2 regions of the Vreelandella hamiltonii genome follow, and region 2 is predicted to be linked to the other one. Evidence: predicted binding sites of a transcription regulator. Region 2 holds the regulator's gene; the other holds the start of a gene.

Region 1 (3,416 bases), on a different contig from region 2:
GAAAACGCCCTTCATCCACCAGGGATTCCAGGTTCTGGTGGGTGGCAGCAATGATCCGCACATCCACCTTGACCGGCGTATGGCCGCCGACCCGGTAAAACTCGCCATCGGCCAGTACCCGCAGCAGGCGCGTTTGCGTCTCGGCGGGCATGTCGCCGATTTCATCCAGAAACAGCGTACCGCCGTTGGCCTGCTCGAAACGCCCTTGGCGCTGCTGGGCGGCGCCGGTAAACGCGCCTTTCTCATGGCCAAACAGTTCCGACTCGATCAGGTCACGGGGAATCGCCGCCATATTGAGGGCAATGAACGGCTTGCCGGAGCGCGGGCTGTGCTGATGCAGCGCCTGGGCCACCCGCTCTTTACCGGTGCCCGACTCCCCATTGATCAAGACCGTGATATGAGAGTGCGACAAGCGCCCGATGGCGCGAAACACCTCCTGCATGGCAGGCGCTTCGCCGATGATCTCGGCGCTCAGCCCTTCCGGTACGCTGACCGGCCGCTGCCGCTCGCGGGCATGGGCCACCGCGCGCCGCACCAGCGCCAGCGCTTCGTCGACATCAAAGGGCTTGGGCAGGTACTCGAAAGCGCCCCCTTGGTAAGAAGCCACCGCGCTATCCAGATCCGAGTGGGCGGTCATGACAATGACGGGTAAATCGGGATGGGCGGCACGCACGCGGGACATCAGGTCCAGACCGTCGATGCCTGGCATGCGAATATCGGTGACCAGCACGTCCGGCGGGTTTTCCAGCAGCCGAGCCAGCGCCGTATCCGCCCGCTCGATACACTCTACATCCAGGTCGGGTTGCGCCAGCGCGCGCTCCAGCACCCAGCGGATAGCGCGGTCATCATCGACGATAACCACCCGTGCAACATCGGTACGTGTCGCCTCAGTCATGACGCATCTCCGGTAAATTAATAACCAATGGAATCAGTAAACGAAATTCGGTGTGTCCGGGTCGGGAATCGCATTCGATCAATCCTTGATGTTGGTGCAAAATTGACTGAGCAATCGACAGTCCCAGGCCGCTACCTTCCGCGCGACCTGACACCATGGGGTAGAAGAGCGTTTCGCGAAGCGCATCGGGAATGCCGGGGCCGTTATCGATGACACCCACCTCGCTGACCAGCCGATGACGCTCGGCCCCCAGGGTGAACTGGCGGCGGGCACGGGTGCGCAGGGTCAGCGTGGGGGACGGCGTGTCGGCTTCGCTCATGGCCTGTACCGCGTTGCGGGCCACGTTCAAGACCGCCTGAATCATCTGCGACTCGTCGCCAGAGAGGTCGGGCAAGCTGGGGTCGTAATCGCGATGAACGGTGACCTGCGGGTGCTCGGCCAGCAATAGCGCACGCACGCGTTCCAGCACTTTGTGAATGTTCACCGGCTCATGCTTGATGATGCGATTGGGGCCCAGCATGGAGTCCACCAGATCGCGCAGACGATCCACTTCCTCGACGATGATGTGGGTAAACTCCCGCAAGGCCGGATCGTCCAGATCGCGCTCCAGCAGCTGCGCCGCACCGCGGATACCGCCCAAGGGGTTTTTCACCTCATGGGCCAGCCCGCGGGCCAGTACCTTGATGGTTTCCTGGCGGGTGGTCAGCGCTTCTTCTCGAGAAATCTGCATCAGCCGATCACGGGGCTCCACCTCCAACAGCAGCTCTTCGGCAGACAGCGGCGTCACGGTGTAATCCACCGTCAAGGGTTCACTGTTGAGCGGCGTAATACGCGCTTCGCGTTGGGTGTAAGGGTGAAACGCATCGCGTGCCTTGGCCAGCACGTCATCGATACTCTCATCGCCGCCCAGCAAGGTATCCAGACTGATGCCTTGTACGCGGCTGAAGCTCACCGCCAACAGCGCCTCGGCGGCCGGATTCATCCAGCGAACCCGAAGTTCGCCGTCCAGCAGCAGTACCGCCGTGGTGAGGTGTTCCAATAAGCGCTGATACATGGCGTGTCCTGAAGCGTCGCTAACCGTTGCGTTAGAGATTTAGCTGAGGAACTGCAAAAAGCGCGCCAAGTTACCCAAAACGACGCCATGCACGGCTTGGGGGCAGCCTGCCGGTGCCGCTCGGGCATTTATAGCGCACGGGCAGGGAGATTTAGCCAACCTAATGCACCATTATAGTGCATTGCATTAATCGGCGATAAAAATCGTCACCTGATCGGTGCGATGCTGAATACGCCCTTGGCTGTCCAGCAGCTCTGCCTGCAAACGATGTTGCCCTGGAGGCAGGCCTGACAGCCAAAAAGCATCGCTGTGCAGAGGAGATTGGCTAAGCTCGCCGTTGACGAGCAGCTGGATCTGGTGGTCCTCGCGCAGCGCAGGGGAAACGCTGACCTCCACGGGCGTCATGCCACCGCGCAGCGACGCCCCTGGCGCGGGGGCAACGATGACGAACCGGTCATAAGGCATGAACGGCTGGCCCGGACGCCCCAAAGGCCGTGCCGCCGAAGGCGCGGCTGGGCGGGTGGCGGCAGGCAAGCTGGGCAAGGGCGCCAGCCGCAGCACTTCGCCTCCGCGCTCGGGGTTATCGGTAAACGTGACGTTGCCCTGGGCATCGACGATGCGGTACACCGTTTGCGCCTGGGCAGCGCTTACCCACAGGCAGGCAGCCACGAAAATCCCTGTGGATAATATCGCTGACCATGCAACACGCCGCTTGCTCACCACGCTGTCTCCTCACCTATTCTGCCCATAAAAAAACCCCGCCGAAGCGGGGTTTTGGCTCGTCACACCGCAAGGGTGATCTTAGCAGTCATGCCATCAGCTTAGCAGCTGTAGTACATGTCGAACTCGATCGGGTGAGTCGTCATGCGGATACGCTCGACGTCTTCCATCTTCAGTTCGATGTAGGCATCGATCATATCGTCGGTGAACACGCCACCTTCGGTCAGGAACGCACGGTCAGCATCGAGTGCTTCCAGTGCTTGATCCAGGCTGTTGGCCACTGTCGGTACGGACTTGCCTTCTTCTGGCGGCAGGTCGTACAGGTTCTTGTCCATGGCATCGCCAGGGTGGATCTTGTTCTTGATACCGTCGATACCCGCCATCAGCATCGCTGCGAACGCCAGGTAGGGGTTGGCAGTCGGGTCAGGGAAGCGAGTCTCTACACGCTTGCCTTTCGGGCTGGCAGTGTAAGGAATACGGATAGACGCAGAGCGGTTACGAGCACTGTAGGCCAGCATGACCGGTGCTTCGAAGCCCGGTACCAGACGCTTGTACGAGTTGGTAGAAGCGTTGGTGAAGGCGTTCAGAGCACGGGCGTGCTTGATGATACCGCCGATGTAGTACAGCGCCATTTCAGACAGGCCAGCGTACTCATCGCCCGCGAACTGGTTCTGACCATCTTTCCAGAACGACTGGTGTACGTGCATACCAGAACCGTTGTCGCCTACCAGCGGCTTCGGCATGAAG
Region 2 (3,416 bases):
CGAGCGGCGTGTAGAGCTGATCGACCAGGCCGAACTGACCCAGCAAGGGGACCGCTTCCAGGGGGGACGGCTCGAATACTTCATCGACCGCGGGGTGGTCCAAGCACGCTCCGATGTCAGCGGCAGCGCACCGCAACGCATCCGCATGACCTTACAGCCCGAGCAATAGAGAGAGCCCCTCGTGACAGCCATCAGCCCCGACACTGCAGCGGTCAAGACGCTCCATGCACAGCATCTGGCCAAGAGTTACAAGCGCCGCCGCGTGGTCAAGGATATCAACCTGGAAATTGCCCAAGGCAGTGTCGTTGGCCTGCTCGGCCCCAACGGCGCAGGCAAGACCACCTCGTTCTACATGATCGTCGGCCTGGTGAAATCCGATGCTGGCAAGGTGGGCATCGACGATCTCGACCTGACCCGGGCGCCGATGCATGAACGCGCGCTGGCGGGTATCGGCTACCTGCCCCAGGAAGCATCGATCTTTCGCAAGCTGTCGGTGGCCGACAACATCATGGCCATTCTGGAAACGCGCCGGGAGCTGGACCGCAGTAGCCGAGAAGCGAAGCTCGAATCCCTGCTGGAAGACTTCCACATCACCCACATTCGCGACAACCTGGGCATGAGCCTGTCGGGCGGCGAGCGGCGACGAGTGGAAATTGCCCGCTCGCTGGCCACCGAGCCCGCTTTCATTCTACTGGACGAACCTTTTGCTGGCGTCGACCCCATTTCCGTGGGCGATATCAAGTCGATCATACGCGCGCTCAAGAAGCGCCATATTGGCGTGCTGATTACCGACCACAACGTGCGTGAAACCCTGGATATCTGCGATATTGCCTATATTGTTGGCGACGGACACATCATAGCCAGTGGAAACCCCCAGGAAATTCTCAATAACCAGAAGGTGCGCGACGTCTACCTGGGCGCCGACTTCCGCCTTTAAATAATGGCCCACGAAGGCATTTTATTTAGTGGCATGCTTATTGCACTTGCACCAAACGGAGAGTCGCTCTAGGGTGGAGCTTTCTGATTAACGAGTGGTTCTCAGATGGTCATGAAAGCTTCTCTTCAACTGCGTATCGGCACACAGCTGACCATGACACCTCAGCTGCAGCAGGCCATTGCGCTGCTTCAGCTATCGACGCTGGACCTTCGTCAAGAAATTCAGCAGGCGCTGGATGGCAACCCCATGCTCGAACAGGAGGATGAGTTTGGCGAACAGGCGGTCAGCGAGCCTCAGGAAGCCGAGTGGGCAGACAGCATTCCCAACGAGCTCTCCGTGGACAGCGACTGGTCCGACACCTACCAGGACATGGGCAGCGCGGGCGGCAGTAGCGAAGGCCCGGACTTCGAGCGCCAGGCGGCCGGTCAGAGCCTTCATGGGCACTTGCTCTGGCAACTGGCCATGACCGACTTCTCTGCGCGTGAGCATGCCATTGCCGAGAGCCTCATCGATGCGCTGGATGCCAACGGCTATCTGACCCAGCCGCTCAACGACATCCGCGAGGGGCTCAAGGCGCAGGGCCACGATGGCCTGAGCCAACGCGAGGTCGAAAACACCTTGCTGCGCCTGCAGCAGTTCGAGCCTACTGGCGTGTTCGCCCGTGACCTGCGCGAGTGCCTGATGCTGCAGCTGGCCGCGCTACCCGAAGACACTCCGCTGTTGATGCCCGCCAAGCGCCTGGTACGCCAGTTTCTCGAAGCGCTGGGCAAGGACGACATGCGCCTGCTGAAACGACGCCTGAGCCTCGATGACGAGCAGTTGGACGATGTCATCCGTTTAATCCGCAGCCTTGACCCTCGCCCCGGAAGCGCCTACGGCGTCACCGACGACAGCTATGTGACGCCGGACCTGGTGGTACGTCACAATCACGAGGGCTGGCATCTGGAGCTCAACCCGGAAGCGCTGCCTCGGCTACGTATCCAACCCGACTACGCCAGCCTGATCAAGCGCGCCGACAAGAGCCAGGACAACCAGTTTTTGAAAGAGCACCTCCAGGAGGCTCGCTGGCTGATCAAGAGCCTGTCGAGCCGCAACGACACGCTGCTGCGCGTGGGGCGCGAGATCATTGCCCGCCAGATAGGCTTCCTCGAGCAGGGTGAAGAGGCCATGAAACCGCTGATTCTGGCCGATATCGCCGAAGCGGTAGAGATGCATGAATCGACTATCTCCCGAGTCACCACCCAGAAATACATTCATACCCCGCGCGGGGTCTTCGAGCTCAAGTACTTCTTCTCCAGCCAGGTCAGCGGCCAGGAGGGCGGCGACAGCCACTCCAGCACGGCCATTCGAGCGCGTATCAAGAAACTGATTCAGGACGAGCCGCCAGGCAAGCCACTCTCCGACAGTCGCCTGGTCACCCTGCTGGAAGAGGGTGGCATTACCGTGGCACGCCGCACCGTCGCCAAGTACCGAGAGTCGATGGGTATACCTTCGTCGAGCGAGCGACGCCGTTTGCGCTAGTTAAACGCTCTTGCCCAACAAACTCGCGGCGAGGGCTTTGCAATGGCCCAAAAAGGGTTACAATCGAAGTACAGTCCGATGGATAAGGAGCACGTCAATGCAAGTAAACATCACTGGTCATCACGTTGAACTGACTGACGCCTTGCGTGACTACGTAAACGAAAAGCTGGAACGCGTTGAGCGTCACTACGACAACATCACGACCGTCCAGGTCACCTTATCTGTCGAAAAGGAGCGCCAGCAAGCGGCTTGCACGCTGCATGCCGCAGGAGCAGACCTGCATGCGGAAGCGCAGGATAATGACATGTACGCGGCCATTGACGCCCTGGCGGACAAAATCGACCGTCAGCTGGTAAAACACAAGGAAAAAGCACAAGCCCGCGCCCAAGGCGCTGGCGTGCGTTAAACCGATGACGTTGGAAACCATACTCCCCCCGGAGCGCGTGCTGTACGACGTGCCCGGGGGCAGCAAAAAAAGGGTGCTGGAGTTTTTCAGCACCTTTATCGCTCAGAACACGCCCAGCCTGGACAGTCAGGAAGTCTTTAGCCGCCTGATTGGCCGTGAACGGCTGGGCAGCACTGGTATCGGCAATGGCGTAGCCATCCCCCATGCACGCAGCCCTCACTGCAGCACGCCCATTGCTGGCTTTCTCAAGCTGGCCGAGCCCGTCGACTTCGACGCCATCGATGGTGACCCGGTCGATCTGGTCTTCGTGCTGTTGGTTCCCGAAGAAGCCGATGACACGCACCTGGCCCTGCTGGGTCAGGTGGCTACGATCATGAACGACGCTGCCACGCGCCAACAGCTGCGCAATGTCAGTAGCCAGCGCGCATTGCTCGAGCTGCTGACCGACAAGATTCGCGAGCAGGCTGCCTAGCGCAGCCATTGCCAGGCAGCAAGGCACACGGCAAGCCCTCTATCCCTTTGATACCCAAGAGAGATGCGCTATGCAGCTGG

The links. Region 2 encodes sigma-54, which starts transcription at its own class of promoters, with help from an activator protein. Its sites were predicted from a motif close to TGGCACNNNNNTTGCTNT; they were not measured.
Region 1: a site for sigma-54 is predicted at 2,000-2,017, ahead of glnL (nitrogen regulation protein NR(II)). Genes of this name have one in related genera too.

The regions. Positions count from the first base shown of each region.
Region 1 is NZ_BMXO01000006.1:103,471-106,886, forward strand. It holds gene ntrC (nitrogen regulation protein NR(I)) at 1-895, opposite strand, end outside; gene glnL (nitrogen regulation protein NR(II)) at 888-1,949, opposite strand; gene IE061_RS08260 (DUF4124 domain-containing protein) at 2,136-2,669, opposite strand; gene glnA (glutamate--ammonia ligase) at 2,771-3,416, opposite strand, start outside.
Region 2 is NZ_BMXO01000003.1:177,093-180,508, reverse strand. It holds gene lptA (lipopolysaccharide transport periplasmic protein LptA) at 1-169, shown strand, start outside; gene lptB (LPS export ABC transporter ATP-binding protein) at 191-937, shown strand; gene IE061_RS05340 (RNA polymerase factor sigma-54) at 1,043-2,458, shown strand; gene hpf (ribosome hibernation-promoting factor, HPF/YfiA family) at 2,556-2,864, shown strand; gene ptsN (PTS IIA-like nitrogen regulatory protein PtsN) at 2,869-3,336, shown strand; gene rapZ (RNase adapter RapZ) at 3,407-3,416, shown strand, end outside.